One region of the Geobacillus sp. Sah69 genome, then DNA from elsewhere that is predicted to be linked to it. Evidence: riboswitches for the same ligand, from Rfam matches in the RefSeq annotation. Region 1 holds a riboswitch; the other holds the start of a gene.
What was found. Region 1 has a riboswitch for S-adenosylmethionine ahead of AP057_RS01060 (hypothetical protein). Riboswitches for the same ligand answer to the same signal wherever they lie in the genome.

Region 1 (9,960 bases):
TGCAAACGGCCGGGCTCACCCGCTCAAGCCGATTTCGCCGACGCACTCGGTGGCCATTCCGTAAAGAGGGGAAGACGGGAAGATGCTGAAATTTATTTTACGGCGAATCCTCATTATGATTCCGCAATTGTTTTTGCTGAGCGTCCTCATTTTCTTGCTGGCGAAGGCGATGCCGGGCGATGCGCTGACGGGGCAGCTGGCGGCCAACCCGAAAATGGATCCGCAGACGCTTGAGGAAATGCAGGAAAAACTTGGCTTGAATGATCCGGTACATATTCAATACATCCGTTGGGTGAAAAACATGCTGCAAGGGGATCTCGGCCTTTCCTATACCCACCAGCAGCCGGTCACTGATCTGCTGGCCGGACGGATCGGGAATACGGTGTTGCTGTCGGCGGCGATTTTAATTTTGACGTACTTGATTGCCATTCCGCTTGGCATCGTGTCGGGGCGATGGACAGATACATGGGCTGATAAGCTGATCGTCGGCTACAGCTATCTCGGGTTTGCCACGCCGCTGTTCATTTTTGCTTTGCTCATGCTGTTTATTTTCGGCTTTCACCTTGGCTGGTTTCCAACCGGCGGCAGCGTGGACGTTCAGGTCGAGGAAGGGACGCTCGCTTACTATTTAAGCAAATTGAACCATCTCATGCTTCCGGCGTTGTCGGGAGCGCTCATCAACACGGTCGTTACGATTCAATATTTGCGCAGCGAAATCGTCGATACGAAAGTGAAAGATTTCGTGAAAACGGCGCGGGCGAAAGGCGTGCCGGAGCGGCACATCTATTGGCGCCATATTTTGCGCAATTCGTTTTTGCCGATCGCGGCGTTTTTAGGGTATGAGATCACCGGGCTTGTCGGCGGTTCCGTGTTTTTGGAGTCGATCTACAGCTATCCGGGGCTTGGCCAGCTGTTTTTGCAGTCGATTATGCAGCGGGATTACAGCGTCGTGACGGCGCTCGTCATGATTTCCGGCCTGGCGACGCTGGTGGGCACGCTGTTGTCGGACATCATTTTGAGTGCGGTCGACCCGCGCATCCAGATTGAGTAGGGAAGGAGGAAGGCAGCTGACATGAAAGCGGAAATCAGCGGCCCAACGCCGGCCGGAGCGAACATCGAGAAAAGCCCTTCCGCCTTTTCGATCATGTGGCGGGAGGTGGTTCGGGATCGGCTCGCGCTTGGTTCGCTCATCATTTTAGGAATCCTTTTGTCGATCGTCTATGGCGTGTCGCTCTTTTTGGATCAAGAGGAAATCGTGAAAGTGGATTTTCTTTCCATCTATTCTCCGCCGTCAGCGGAACACTGGCTTGGCACAGACTACGGAGGGCGCGACGTGTTTGGCCAGCTCATCATCGGCGCCCGCAATTCGTTTACGATCGGGCTGGCCATTACGCTCATCACTGGGGCGATCGGCCTCATTGTCGGATTGGTGGCTGGCTATTTCGGCGGCTGGATTGACAATGTCATTATGCGCATCATCGATTTTATTCTCGTTCTGCCGTTTTTGATGCTCGTTATTGTTTTTGTCGCCATTGTGCCTAAATATAATGTATTGACGTTCATTTTGATCATGAGCGCGTTTTTGTGGACGGGCAAAGCCCGGCTGATCCGCGCCAAAACGCTGACCGAGCGCGAGCTGGATTATGTCAGCGCGTCAAAAACGCTCGGCACGCCAGATTGGAAAATCATTATTTTTCAAATTTTGCCCAACCTCAGCTCGATCATTATCGTCAATTTGACGTTAAATTTGGCGGGCAACATCGGCATCGAGTCCGGGCTCACGTATCTTGGCTTCGGGCTGCCGGAGAGCACGCCGAGCTTAGGGACGTTGGTCAGCTATGCGACCAACCCGGATGTTTTGCAAAACAAATGGTGGGTTTGGTTGCCTGCGTCATTGCTTATTTTAGTGATGATGCTGTGCATAAATTTCATCGGCCAAGCGCTGAAACGTGCGGCTGATGCAAGACAACGACTAGGATAAGGGGGAAGAAAATGTGAAGAGAAAATGGCTGGCGGCTCTCGCCGCGCTCTTGCTCGTGCTCGCCGGGTGCACGGGCAAATCCGACACAACGAGCGGAAAGGGCAACAATAACGAAAAACCGGCGGCTCAGAAGGAAGACATCAGCAAATTCCCGATGACGGTGAAAAACGACGGGAAAATCATCGATGGCGGCGTGTTGAAATACGGCCTTGTGTCCGATACGCCGTTTGAAGGGACGCTCAGCTATGCATTCTACACCGGAGCGCCCGACGCAGAGATTTTGCAATTTTTTGACGAGTCGCTTTTCCGGACGAACGGTGACTATGAAATTACAAATGATGGGGCTGCCACGTATGAGTTGTCGGATGATAAAAAGACGATGACAATCCGTATTAAAGACAATGTGAATTGGCATGACGGCCAGCCGGTGACCGCTGAAGACTTGGAGTATGCGTATTTGGTCATCGGCCATAAAGATTACACCGGCGTCCGTTATGGCGATGCGCTCATCCAAGGGATCGTCGGGATGGAAGAATATCACAGCGGCAAAGCGGATAAAATTTCCGGCATTAAAGTCATCGACAAAAAGACGTTGACGATCACATGGAAACAGGCCAATCCGTCGGTGTTGACTGGCATTTGGGCGTATCCGCTGCCGAAGCATTACTTGAAAGACATTCCGATCAAAGACTTGGCGAAATCGGATAAAATCCGGAAAAACCCGATCGGGTTCGGTCCGTTTAAAGTGAAGAAAATCGTTCCGGGCGAGTCGGTAGAGTTTGTTCGCAATGATGACTACTGGGCTGGCAAACCGAACTTGGAAGGCGTCATTTTGAAAGTCGTCAGCCCGCAAGTCGTCCTGCAAGCGCTGAAAAAAGGCGAAATTGACGTCGCTGAGTTCCCGACTGACCAATATTTGAACGCGAAAGGGACGAAAAACATTCAGTTTATCGGTAAAGTGGATTTGGCGTACAACTATATCGGCTTTAAACTCGGCCATTGGGATGCGAAAAAGCAGGAAAACGTAATGGACAATCCGAAATTCCAAAACAAAAAACTGCGCCAAGCCATGGCGTACGCCATCAACAACCAAGAGGTGGCCGACCGCCTGTATCATGGTTTGCGCTTCCCGGCGACCACGCTGATCCCGCCGTCGTTCCCGGGCTATCATGACAGTTCCATCAAAGGGTATACGTACAATCCGGAAAAAGCGAAACAATTGCTGGATGAAGCGGGATATAAAGATGTGGATGGCGATGGCCTCCGCGAAGATCCAAACGGCAAAAAATTCAAGATCAACTTCTTGGCGATGAGCGGTGGGGACATCGCTGAACCGCTGGCCAAATTTTATATGCAATGCTGGAGAGATGTGGGCCTCGATGTTCAGCTTGTAGACGGACGCTTGGCGGAGTTCAACTCCTTCTACGATATGGTCGAAAAAGACGATCCGAAAGTGGATGTCTACGCCGCCTCTTGGGGAACTGGAACGGACGTCGACCCGTACGGATTGTACGGCCGCAACGCCATGTTCAACTACTCGCGTTGGGTGAACGAGAAAAATGATGAGCTGCTGGAAAAAGGCCATTCCGAACAGGCGTTTGACAAAGAATATCGTCGGAAAATTTACAGTGAATGGCAAAAGCTGATGAACGAAGAAGTGCCGGTCATCCCGACGTTGTATCGTTCCGCCATCTATGCGGTCAACAACCGTGTCGCCAACTTTACGGTTGACCCGAGCTCGAAGCTGACGTGGAAAGATGTCGGCGTCACGTCCGAGCAACCGGAAGTCGAACAATGACGATTGTTGCCTTTGATGATGTACGATAAGATAGAAGATAAATTGCATACGTCTTATCAAGAGTGGGCGAGAGAACGGGCTTGATGACCCCACAGCAACCTGCCGCAGGCAAGGTGCTAACACCCGCAAAGCGGTTTCGCTTTGGATGATAAGAACGGCTCATGACCCCTTTCGCATCATTCCGAGGCGAAGGGGGTTTTTGTCGATAGGGGGTGAAGGGGGAATAGTGAAGAGGGACATGTCGATCCGAGCTTGCATGGCCGCTCATCTCCCTGCCGCTGCGTTCGCCGTTTGTGTCATGCGCTGTGTGCAGGCGGAGCTCATCCGGTTTGACTCTAAGGCGGCGGTGCATGTCGACCGTGGGGACGGATACGTTCATTTGTATGGGGAAGCGCAAGGAACAGCCTTTTCGTTGTTGTTGACCAACAGTGAGGCGGACGAATGGAAGGCGGACGGACCGTACGCCCTTGACCGCTACATATGGACAGAGCTTGGGAAAAAAGGGATTTTCCCGATGCAGATGACGCCGTATTTACAAGCAGTATGGTTAATGGAGTCATAGAAAGGAAGAGGGACGAATGGCAGTCAAAAAATTTGAGCATGTCGGCATTCAAGTGAAAGACATCGAGGCATCGAAAGCGTTTTATCAAAACGTCGTCGGCTTGGAGCTGCTCGACGAAATGATTCATACGAACGGCACGATGAAATTGGCGTTTTTAGGGATTGACGGCTCGATCATTGTCGAGCTGATCGAAGGATACAATCCGGATTTGCCGACGGAAGGAAAAGTGCACCACGTGGCGTTTACGGTCGAAGGCATTGAGCAGGAGAAAGAACGGCTTTAGTCGCTCGGCGTCCCGCTAGTGTGGGATGAAATTACAACGCTCCCAAACGGGGCGAAATACTTATTTTTCCTTGGCCCGGACGGCGAATGGATCGAGTTTTACGAGCCGGCGCAATGAACGAAGGGGAAGGCGGCCATCGGTATGGCCGCCTTTTGCCGTGCAAGAAGGAAAATAGGGAGTGCACCGCGTATAGGTAAAGGGGAGAGGAGGAGAACAGATGGAGCCGCAAGTCATTCGCGCCATTCAAGACGACTACCCTGATGAATTCGCCTGGTGCTACGGCTGCGGACGGTTGAATGAACAAGGCCACCATTTCCGCACCGGGTGGCGGGGCGACAAAACGGTGACGGTGTATACGCCGCGTCCGGAACATACGGCGATTCCAGGGTTTGTGTACGGCGGGCTGATCGCCTCGCTCATCGACTGCCATGGCACCGGGTCGGCGGCGCTCGCCTTGCATCGGAAAAACGGCCATGAGCCGGGAAGCGGGGAAACGCCGCCGCGCTTTGTCACCGCGTCGCTTCACGTCGACTTTGTCAAGCCGACGCCGCATGGCGTGCCGCTTGTCGCCGTCGGAACGGTGACGGAGATTCACCCGAAAAAATGGCAAGTGGATACCGAGGTGTTCGCCAACGGCGAACTGTGCGCCCGCGGGCAAGTCGTCGCGGTCGTCATGCCGAAAACGTTTGTCCAGGGATGACAAGCAAACGAAAAGCGCCGGAGGGCGGCTGTTTTTGACAGCGCTTTCTCCGGCGCTTCGCTCGTTGCGCTCGATCCCGCTTGGGAAAAAGCGGACATCTTCACAAGTGACATGTTCATCCTTGGATGGCGGGGCGAAACAGGTTGCCGATCGAACGCTTCTAGGCATGACTGCTGCCAACAGCCCGATTCAGTTGGACCGGTTTGGCGTCTGCCTCGGCGCCAGCGTTTCACTTCCCTTCCATAAACGAAAGCGCTTTTTTATGGTTTATCCATAATCAGCACCGAGGAGGTCGCGCTCGCCACTTCTTTGCCGTTTTGCCGGACGACGGCAGTCACGTAGGCGACAGTTTTCCCGAACTTTTCCACTCGCGCTTCCACTTCAGCTTCCCCTGCCGCCGCTGGGCGGTGAAACGTCGTCTGCAAGTTGATGGAGGCGTGCATTTGGTCATCGCGAAGCAAGGTGGTCACCGCATACGCCATGAGAATATCCGCCGCCGCTCCGACGAACCCGCCCATGATCACCCCGTTGCCGTTGAGGAGCGATTCATGGATCGTCCATACCCCTTTCGCATAGCCGTCTCGGGCTTCCGTCAGGCGGACGCCGAGAGTTTCGTCGCATGGGGGCGGCGCGCTTTTTCCGGCAATGACGTCATGCAAGTTGGTAATTGGCTTCATCTCGAACATCCTTTCTGTCATCCATTGCGTTTCCATGAAAATGGGGTCATTTTCATGCCCGGATGGAGGGCAAAACGCCGCCCGCGGATCGTTTCGGTGAACATCATGGATCCTAAAGTAGCGATTTTCATCGGGTGGTGAGCGAAATGAGCTCATGGATGTTTTATTCGCCAAACGGCGGCGATTTCCTCTTTTCGCGTGCATGGGGAGGAGAACGGCAAAGCTGTGGCGAAAGAAACAAGCAGCGGATGATGGAAAGGAGATGGTCTCATGTATCAACCGCCAGACGCCGGCCGTTGGACGGGACGGATTGACAGCGTGAGCGATGAGCAGGCGTTTCGCCTTCATCAGCGCATTCGCTTGCTCGATTTGTCCAAGCCATTGGAGACGGTGGAACGAGCGGCGGCATTCATCGGGTTTGCGTGCGACGAAGGAGTGCGCCGCAACCAAGGCCGCCAAGGGGCGAAAGAGGCGCCGGCCGCCGTCAAAGCGGCGCTGGCCCGGCTGCCTTGGCATCTTCCGGAAGGGGTCGTTGTCTATGACGCAGGCGATGTCGTTTGCGTCGATGAACGGCTCGAACAAAGCCAGACTGAACTTGGGAAGGCGGTCGCCCGCCTGCTGAAAAACGGGATGGCGTCTATCGTGATCGGCGGCGGCCATGAGACGGCGTATGGGCATTACTTGGGCGTCCGGGAAGCGCTTGGGACGGATGCCCGCCTTGGCATCCTCAACATTGACGCCCATTTTGATTTGCGCCCGTACGATGACGGCCCGACGTCCGGGACGATGTTTCGGCAAATATTGGATCAAGACGATCGAGTGAGCTATTTCTGCCTTGGCATTCAGCGGCTCGGCAACACGGCAGCGCTGTTTGCGGCGGCCGAGACGTACGGCTGCCGGTACATGCTGGAAGACGAGCTGACCGCAGGGCCGATCGAGGCCGCCTATGAACAAATCGAGGAATTTGCCGCTCATCACGATGCCGTGATGTTGACCATTTGCATGGACGCCATCAGCGCGGCCGCCGCGCCGGGGGTGAGCGCGCCGTCGCCGTTTGGGCTCGCCCCGTCTCTGGCGCGCGCGCTCATCCGCCGAATCGTTTCCCATCCGAAAACGATCAGCGTCGATCTTTGCGAAGTCAATCCACTCTGGGATGAAGGCGGAAAAACGGTGGCGTTGGCCGCCGCCTTTTGCATGGAAGCGCTCCTTCATTTTCAACGCTTGCAGCCAAGGCGGTGAGAACGTGAAATTGGTCATTGCCGAACGGGACGACAAGGAACGAGAAGCGATCCGCTGGCTCGTTTCCGCGTATTCCTTGCCGATTGAGCGGATGTATACGGCGGCTACGGTCGAGGAGATGATGGCGTTTCTTGAGCGGGAGGCGCCGGAGCTGTTGTACGTCGAACTCGACATGATTCCGTATGAACGATGGCCGCAGGCGACCGCCCACGTCCGCTTGTTTTGCCAACGCGTGATTGCCGCAACGGCCGAGGCGACGTTCGCACGGGCGAAACAAGCCATCGACTGGCAATGCGTCGATTTGCTTGTCAAGCCGCTTGAGCCCGCCAAGCTGAAACAAGCGTTGAGGACGGCGGTTTCGCTTTCCTCCAACAGCCGCTCGAGCCTGACAGCGGGTTTTGACGGCCATGACGACTACCGCGCATTATTTTACGATGACCCCGCCGCAGCTTCCACCCATGTATGGCTTGTGCAGGCGGAACAGCCCGCTTTGTCTCAAGAAGTGATCCGTTTCTTGATGGATTACCCGTTTCGCGGACGGGCGCGCGTATTGCCGCTCACCCGTATGGCGGTTTGCCTGCTTCCCGATTTGCCGGGCGACGGGAAAGAAGAGGCGTGGAAGCTGCTGCGCGATTGGGAGGAAGATCATCATGAGCCGCTCGCGGTTGTCGTGATGCCGCCTGATGGCCGGAGGACGGTGCGCGCGCAATACCAAGCGGCCCGCCGGCTGCTCGAGACGACGTTTTTCATTGGCTATCGCCAAGTGATCGCTCCCGCTTCGGAATACGAACAGTGGCGTGAGCTCGATCCGTTTTTGACGCCCGAGGAGCAGCGGCAATGGATCGAGATGCTCGAGCGGTTCGACCACGAAGCGGTGAAACGGTGGCTGCAGCGCGAGTTTTGGCACTGGTCGCCGCCGTTTCCGAGCCCGGAGATGGTGCGGACGCGGCTGACAAGCATCTTGGCGCAAATCCGCCGGTTTATGAAAACGTACGGCCTTGACCGCGGCGGAACCGAGCGGGAGTATATGCGCATTTTTCAAGACATTTTGTACAATCCCGTCTTGTATCGCATCGTTCAAGAATTGATTTTATTTTTATATCGATTGTTCCATGAGGCCAAGCAGGCCGAGGAAGACGCGCGCGTCGACGCCGTGGAGCGCGGCCTCCGCTATATGGAGGCGCATTTTCGCGATCCGTCGCTCACGCTTGAGCGGGTCGCGGCCGCCGCCGGGCGCAGCCCCGCGTATTTCAGCCATTTGTTGTCGAAAAAGCGCGGCGTGACGTTTCGCCAGTGGCTGACCAACCGGCGGCTTGAGGAAGCGAAACGGCTGCTTCGGCAGACGGACTTGTCGATCAAAGAAATCGCCGAACAAACCGGGTTTCGCACCGCCCATTATTTGATGCGCGTCTTTAAAGCCGAACTGAACCAGACGCCGACCGCCTACCGCGATGAACAACGGCTGAAACCGTCATCACCGCGGTAGGCGGTTTTTTCAAAAGAAATGAACATATATCAAAAGAAATGGATAGATGAAGCGAAAAGAAAAAAGAAATTTCAAAAAAATGGATCATCTTGAAAAGACGAGAATCTATCTCCATCCTCTTGGCTTCCTTACAATAAAAAGCAAAGAGGAAAAAGGAGAGGATGACGATGGCAGAAAAACGGACCGTCAGCCCGCCCGCGGGAACAGAGCGGCGGGCGAAAGGATGGATTCAAGAAGCGGCGCTGCGGATGCTGAACAACAATTTGCATCCCGATGTCGCCGAGCGGCCGGAGGAGTTGATCGTCTACGGCGGCATCGGCAAGGCGGCGCGCAACTGGGAATGTTACGAGGCGATTGTGGACACCCTTCTTCGTTTAGAAAACGATGAAACGTTGCTCATTCAATCCGGCAAGCCGGTGGCGGTATTTCGCACGCATCCGGACGCCCCGCGCGTGCTGATCGCCAACTCCAACCTCGTGCCCGCATGGGCGACGTGGGACCATTTCCACGAACTTGACAAAAAAGGGTTGATCATGTACGGACAAATGACGGCCGGGAGCTGGATTTACATCGGCAGCCAAGGGATCGTCCAAGGGACGTATGAAACGTTTGCCGAAGTGGCGCGCCAGCACTTTGGCGGCACGCTGGCCGGGACGATCACGCTAACCGCCGGCCTTGGCGGCATGGGCGGGGCGCAGCCGCTCGCGGTGACGATGAATGGCGGCGTCTGCCTCGCCATCGAAATCGATCCGGCCCGCATTCAGCGCCGCCTTGATACGAAATATCTCGACACGATGACCGACAGCTTGGAGGCGGCGCTTGCGATGGCGAAACGAGCGAAGGAAGAGAAAAAAGCGCTGTCGATCGGCCTTGTCGGCAATGCGGCTGAAGTGTTGCCGCGTCTCGTCGAAATGGGCTTTGTTCCGGACGTCTTGACCGATCAAACGTCCGCCCATGATCCGTTAAACGGCTACATCCCGGCTGGCCTTACGCTTGATGAGGCCGCCGAACTCAGGGCGCGCGATCCGAAGCAGTACATCGCCCGTGCAAAACAGTCGATCGCCGCGCATGTTCGAGCGATGCTGGCGATGCAAAAGCAAGGGGCGGTGACGTTTGATTACGGCAACAACATCCGCCAAGTGGCAAAAGACGAAGGGGTGGACGACGCCTTTTCCTTCCCGGGTTTTGTGCCGGCCTACATCCGTCCGCTCTTTTGCGAAGGAAAAGGGCCGTT
Region 2 (6,025 bases), on a different contig from region 1:
CCAGGCTTTTTGCCAGACGGCTCGCGGGAGGAACGCTTTTTCTCAAAACGGTCAGAAGATGGGGGCAAATGGCTATTGGAGCTGTTTTTTTTCGTGCGTGCTTCCAGCTCTTGAACACGGTACTTCAGTTGTTCATTTTCTTTGCGTAGTTGTTTGTTTTCGTGACGCAAATGTTCATTTTCTTGAARGAGTTGATGAATGAGCTGTTTTTGTTGTTGYACTTTGCCGATTAAGCCCTCAACTGTAAATACAGCTTGTTGTACCGTCAACATGTGATTCACCTCCTTGTCTATCAATATTCACATCATAGACAGGAAAAGCAAAAAATATTCAGCTCACTTTATGATGTGGCTGAATAGTTACCGTCATCCCATGTTTCCTACATCATCATATGGTATAATAATCCCAACCAACATGAAACGAATGGAGAAGGAATCCACTTGAAAAGCATCAAACCCGGCCGCGGCCCGTCGATGCAAGGGCTGTTCGGCAGCATCGCCGCTGTGTTGTTCGGCATCTTTTGGATGGTGATGACCTTCTCCATCACCGCGGACTCGCCGTTTCCCGCCGCCCGCTTTTTTCCGTTTTTCGGCCTTGTCGTCATCGCCATCGGTGTATTTCAAGCAATTTACCATTACAAAAATGCGACGGGAAAACAACGCATGTCCTTATTGGACATTGTCGTCAGCGAGAAAGAGCCCGACCCACTGAACGTCCGATTTGGAGGCGAAGAGAAAACAAACAAGTATTGCCCATACTGCGGAGAACATGTGCAGCGTGATTTTCAGTTTTGCCCCCGATGCGGGAAAGCGCGAGCCCTTGACGCGAGCCGCTCTTTTTATCTGAATCTCTTTAACTTTTGAAATTTCCTTCTTCACCGTATTGAATAATTTCAAAAAATACATTAAATTATATAGTAATAGTCAAGACGAAATAAACAACCGCATACGGACATTCTTATCAAGAGAGGGGGAGGGACTGGCCCGGTGAACCCTCAGCAACCTGGCCGCGGCCAAGGTGCTAAATCCAGACAGGCAACAGCCTGGAAGATAAGAAGAAGCGAACGAAAAGTCTTCTTCTTAGAAGGCTTTTTTCTTTTACTACAACGAAATGGGGGAATCAAACGTGGGGCTGCTCGATGAGTTGAAACAACGCATTCTCATCGCCGACGGAGCGATGGGGACGCTGTTATATTCGCATGGCGTCGACCGTTGTTTTGAAGAATTGAATCTATCGAATCCAGACGAAATCATTCATATTCATGAAGCGTATATCGCGGCGGGCGCCGATGTCATTCAGACGAATACATACGGCGCCAACTATGTGAAACTCGCGCGCTACGGCTTGCAAGACGAGGTGCCGGCGATCAATCGGGCCGCTGTAAGACTGGCGAAGCAAGCAGCCAATGGGGGGGCGTACGTGCTCGGAACGATCGGAGGGCTGCGCACGTTAAACAAAAGCGTCGTACCGCTTGACGAAGTGAAACGGACGTTTCGCGAGCAGCTGTTTGTGCTGCTTGCCGAAGGGGTTGATGGTGTGCTGCTGGAGACGTATTACGATTTGGAAGAGTTGGAGACGGTGCTTGCCATCGCGCGCAAAGAGACGGACTTGCCGATTATCGCCCATGTGTCGCTCCATGAAGTCGGCGTTTTGCAAGACGGCACGCCGCTCGCGGACGCCCTTAGCCGCCTGGAGGCGCTCGGGGCCGATGTTGTCGGGCTCAACTGCCGGCTTGGTCCGCACTATATGATTCAGTCGCTTGAGGAAGTGCCCCTGCCCAATCGCGCATTTTTGTCGGCGTATCCGAACGCGAGCCTCCCGGATTACCGCGACGGCCGGCTTGTCTATGAAACGAACGCGGAATATTTTGAAGAGGCGGCCAAAGCGTTCCGCGATCAAGGGGTGCGCTTGATCGGCGGGTGCTGCGGCACGACGCCGAAACATATTGAGGCAATGGCAAAGGCGCTCGCCGACCGGACGCCGGTGACGGAAAAAACGGTGAAGCGGCGCACAGCATCTGTATCGGTGCAAGCCGATCGGCCCGCGCCGACTCCGCTTCCCGAGCTCGCCCGCACGCGCCGCTCGGTCATTGTCGAACTCGATCCGCCGAAGCAACTCGGCATTGACAAGTTTCTCGCTGGGGCGAAAGCGCTCCATGACGCCGGCATCGACGCGCTGACGTTAGCTGACAACTCACTTGCCACGCCGCGCATCAGCAACGCCGCTGTCGCCACGATCATCAAGGAGCAGCTCGGCATCCGCCCGCTTGTGCATATTACATGCCGCGATCGCAATTTGATCGGCCTGCAGTCGCATTTGATGGGCTTGCATACGCTCGGCATCACCGACGTGCTCGCCATTACCGGCGACCCGTCGAAAATCGGCGACTTCCCAGGAGCAACGTCGGTGTATGATTTATCATCGTTCGATTTGATCCGCTTGATCCGCCAGTTTAACGAAGGGCTGTCGTACTCGGGCAAACCGCTTGGGCAAAAAACGAACTTCTCGATCGGCGCTGCGTTCAACCCGAACGTCCGCCATTTGGATAAAGCAGTTGAGCGAATGGAGAAAAAAATTCAATGCGGCGCCCACTATTTCTTGACCCAGCCGGTTTACTCGGAAGAAAAAATCGTGCAAATATACGAAACAACGAAACATCTCGCCACGCCGATCTACATCGGCATTATGCCGCTTGTGAGCGCGCGCAACGCCGACTTTTTGCATCATGAAGTGCCGGGGATCACTCTGTCGGACGAGATTCGCGCCCGCATGGCCGCCTGCAGCGGCGACCCAGTAGAAGCGGCGCGCGAAGGAATTGCCATCGCCAAATCGCTCATTGACGCGGCGTTTGATTTGTTTAACGGCATTTATTTGATCACGCCGTTCTTGCGCTACGACATGACGGTCGAGCTCGTCCGCTACATTCACGAAAAAGAAGCGGCCGCCAAAGAAAGGAAGGTTGTTCATGGCTAACGTCACCTTAGAACAGCAACTGCAAAGAAAAATTCTTGTCATCGATGGCGCCATGGGCACGATGATCCAAAACGCCAACCTATCGGCCGCCGACTTTGGCGGCGAGGCGTATGAAGGGTGCAACGAATATTTGACCCTCACCGCCCCGCATGTTATCCGCCGCATTCACGAAGCGTACCTAGAAGCCGGTGCTGATATCATTGAAACGAACACGTTCGGGGCGACGCGCATTGTGCTTGACGAATATGGCCTCGGTCATTTGGCGCTTGAGCTGAACATCGAAGCGGCCAAACTCGCCAAACAAACGGCTGAGTCGTTCTCCACCCCGGACTGGCCGCGCTTTGTCGCCGGTTCGATGGGGCCGACGACGAAAACGTTGTCGGTGACAGGCGGCGCAACGTTTGAAGAACTCGTTGCCGCCTACGAAGAACAAGCGCGCGGACTGCTCTTAGGAGGCGTCGACCTTCTCCTACTCGAGACGTGCCAAGATACGCTGAATGTCAAAGCCGGTTTTCTCGGCATTTCGAAGGCGTTTGAGGCGGTCGGTCGCCGCGTGCCGCTCATGATTTCCGGCACGATCGAACCGATGGGCACGACACTCGCCGGGCAGGCGATCGATGCGTTTTTCATCTCGGTGCGCCATATGAAGCCGATCGCCGTCGGCTTAAACTGCGCGACAGGCCCCGAGTTTATGACCGACCATTTGCGCACGCTCGCCTCGCTCGCTGACACGGCGGTCAGCTGCTACCCGAACGCCGGTCTGCCGGATGAGGAAGGCCGCTACCATGAAACGCCGGAGATGTTGGCAGAGAAAATCCGCCGCTTTGCCGAAAAGGGATGGATCAACATCGTCGGCGGGTGTTGCGGCACGACGCCGGACCATATTCGCGCCATCGCCGAAGCGGTGCGCGGCATCCCGCCGCGGGCGATCCCGTCTTCGTTTGACGTCCACGCCGTCTCCGGCATCGAGGCGCTCATTTATGAGGAAACGATGCGCCCGCTCTTTGTCGGCGAGCGGACAAACGTCATCGGCTCGCGCAAATTCAAGCGCCTCATCGCCGAAGGGAAATACGAAGAAGCGGCGGAAATCGCCCGCGCACAAGTGAAAAACGGCGCCCATGTCATCGACATTTGCCTCGCCGACCCAGACCGCGACGAACTCCATGACATGGAGCAGTTCGTCCGCGAAGTCGTGAAAAAAGTGAAAGTGCCGCTTGTCATCGATTCAACCGACGAGCGCGTCATCAAGCGCGCCCTCACCTACTCGCAAGGGAAAGCGATCATCAATTCGATCAACTTGGAAGACGGCGAGGAGCGGTTTGCGAAAGTCGTTCCTCTCTTGCACAAATACGGCGCCGCTGTCGTCGTCGGCACGATCGATGAACAAGGAATGGCGGTCACCGCCGAACGGAAGCTGGAAATTGCCTTGCGTTCGTATGACTTGCTCGTGAACCGCTACGGGGTGCCGGCGCGCGACATCATTTTCGATCCGCTCGTCTTCCCGGTCGGCACCGGTGATGAGCAATACATCGGCGCGGCGAACGAAACGATCAAAGGCATTCGCCTCATTAAAGAGCAACTGCCGGAGTGCTTGACGATGCTCGGCATCAGCAACGTCTCGTTCGGCTTGCCGCCGGCCGGGCGCGAGGTGCTCAACTCCGTCTTTTTGTACCATTGCACGCAAGCTGGGCTCGATTATGCGATCGTCAACACTGAGAAGCTTGAGCGGTTCGCCTCGATTCCGGAAGAGGAAGTGCGGATGGCCGAAGCGCTTTTGTTTGACACGAGCGATGAAACATTAAACACCTTTATCGAATTTTACCGAAGCAAAATCACCGCCGCCAAGCCGGCTGAGGAGAACTTGAGCTTGGAAGAGCGGCTCGCCCGCTACGTCATTGAAGGGTCGAAAGACGGGCTCATTCCCGATTTGGAAAAGGCGCTTGAGACCTACTCCGATCCGCTGTCCATCATCAACGGTCCGCTCATGGCCGGCATGGATGAAGTCGGGCGGCTGTTCAACAACAACCAGCTTATCGTCGCTGAAGTATTGCAAAGCGCGGAAGTGATGAAAGCGGCCGTCGCCTTTTTAGAGCCGTATATGGAAAAGAAAGAAGGAAGCACAAAAGGAAAAGTCATTCTCGCCACCGTCAAAGGCGATGTCCATGACATCGGCAAAAACTTGGTCGACATCATTTTAAGCAACAACGGCTACGAGGTGATCGACCTCGGCATTAAAGTCGCTCCGCAGCAACTCATTGAAGCGGTGCGCGAACATCAGCCCGACATCATCGGGTTGTCGGGCTTGCTTGTCAAATCGGCCCAACAGATGGTCGTCACCGCCCAAGATTTGCGGCAAGCCGGCATCTCAACGCCCATTTTAGTCGGCGGCGCCGCCTTGACGCGCAAATTTACCGAAAACAAAATCGCACCCGAATACGACGGCGTCGTCCTGTACGCGAAAGACGCCATGGACGGGCTCGCGCTCGCCAACCAACTCCAGCAAGGCGAGATTGACTACAAGAAAAAAGAAGCGACCGAAAACGAGCCGACACGGCCAACGGCGGTCGCCACCGCGTTCAAATCGAACGTCTCGACCGATGTGCCGGTGTATGTCCCGGCCGACCTCGAGCGCCACGTGCTGCGAAACGTGCCGCTTGACCATGTGTTGCCGTACGTCAACTGGCAAATGGTGCTCGGCCACCACCTCGGCTTGAAAGGAAAAGTGAAGCGGCTGCTTGAAGAACGGGACGAAAAAGCGTTGGCGTTAAAAGCGGTCGTCGACGAACTCGTTGCCGAAGCGAAAGAACGCGGCTGGATTCAACCCGCCGGCGTCTACCGCTTCTTCCCGGCGCAAAGCGACGGCAACCGCGTCTACGTTTACGATCCGGTTGATCGCAAAACTGTGCTCGAGACGTTCGACTTTCCGCGCCAACCGCGGGCGCCGCATCTTTGCCTCGCCGATTATTTGAAATCGAAAGAAAGCGGCGAAATGGATTACGTCGGCTTGTTCGCCGTCACGGCCGGTCATGGCGTCCGCGAACTCGCCCAACAG

Region 2: another riboswitch for S-adenosylmethionine. It lies ahead of AP057_RS11650 (bifunctional homocysteine S-methyltransferase/methylenetetrahydrofolate reductase); the one in region 1 lies ahead of AP057_RS01060 (hypothetical protein).

Annotation. Positions count from the first base shown of each region.
Region 1 is NZ_LLKS01000009.1:2,728-12,687, forward strand. Features, by position in the region: gene AP057_RS01040 (ABC transporter ATP-binding protein) at 1-64, shown strand, start outside; gene opp4B (oligopeptide ABC transporter permease) at 83-1,051, shown strand; gene AP057_RS01050 (ABC transporter permease) at 1,073-1,981, shown strand; gene opp4A (oligopeptide ABC transporter substrate-binding protein) at 1,995-3,779, shown strand; SAM riboswitch class I at 3,830-3,934, shown strand; gene AP057_RS01060 (hypothetical protein) at 4,018-4,341, shown strand; partial or broken gene AP057_RS01065 (VOC family protein) at 4,358-4,741, shown strand; gene AP057_RS01070 (PaaI family thioesterase) at 4,842-5,324, shown strand; gene AP057_RS01075 (hypothetical protein) at 5,359-5,601, shown strand; gene AP057_RS01080 (PaaI family thioesterase) at 5,585-6,001, opposite strand; gene hutG (formimidoylglutamase) at 6,272-7,240, shown strand; gene AP057_RS01090 (helix-turn-helix domain-containing protein) at 7,245-8,726, shown strand; gene hutU (urocanate hydratase) at 8,894-9,960, shown strand, end outside.
Region 2 is NZ_LLKS01000048.1:27,135-33,159, forward strand. Features, by position in the region: gene AP057_RS11640 (IS66-like element ISBst12 family transposase) at 1-272, opposite strand, end outside; gene AP057_RS11645 (zinc-ribbon domain-containing protein) at 441-863, shown strand; SAM riboswitch class I at 955-1,056, shown strand; gene AP057_RS11650 (bifunctional homocysteine S-methyltransferase/methylenetetrahydrofolate reductase) at 1,126-2,973, shown strand; gene metH (methionine synthase) at 2,966-6,025, shown strand, end outside.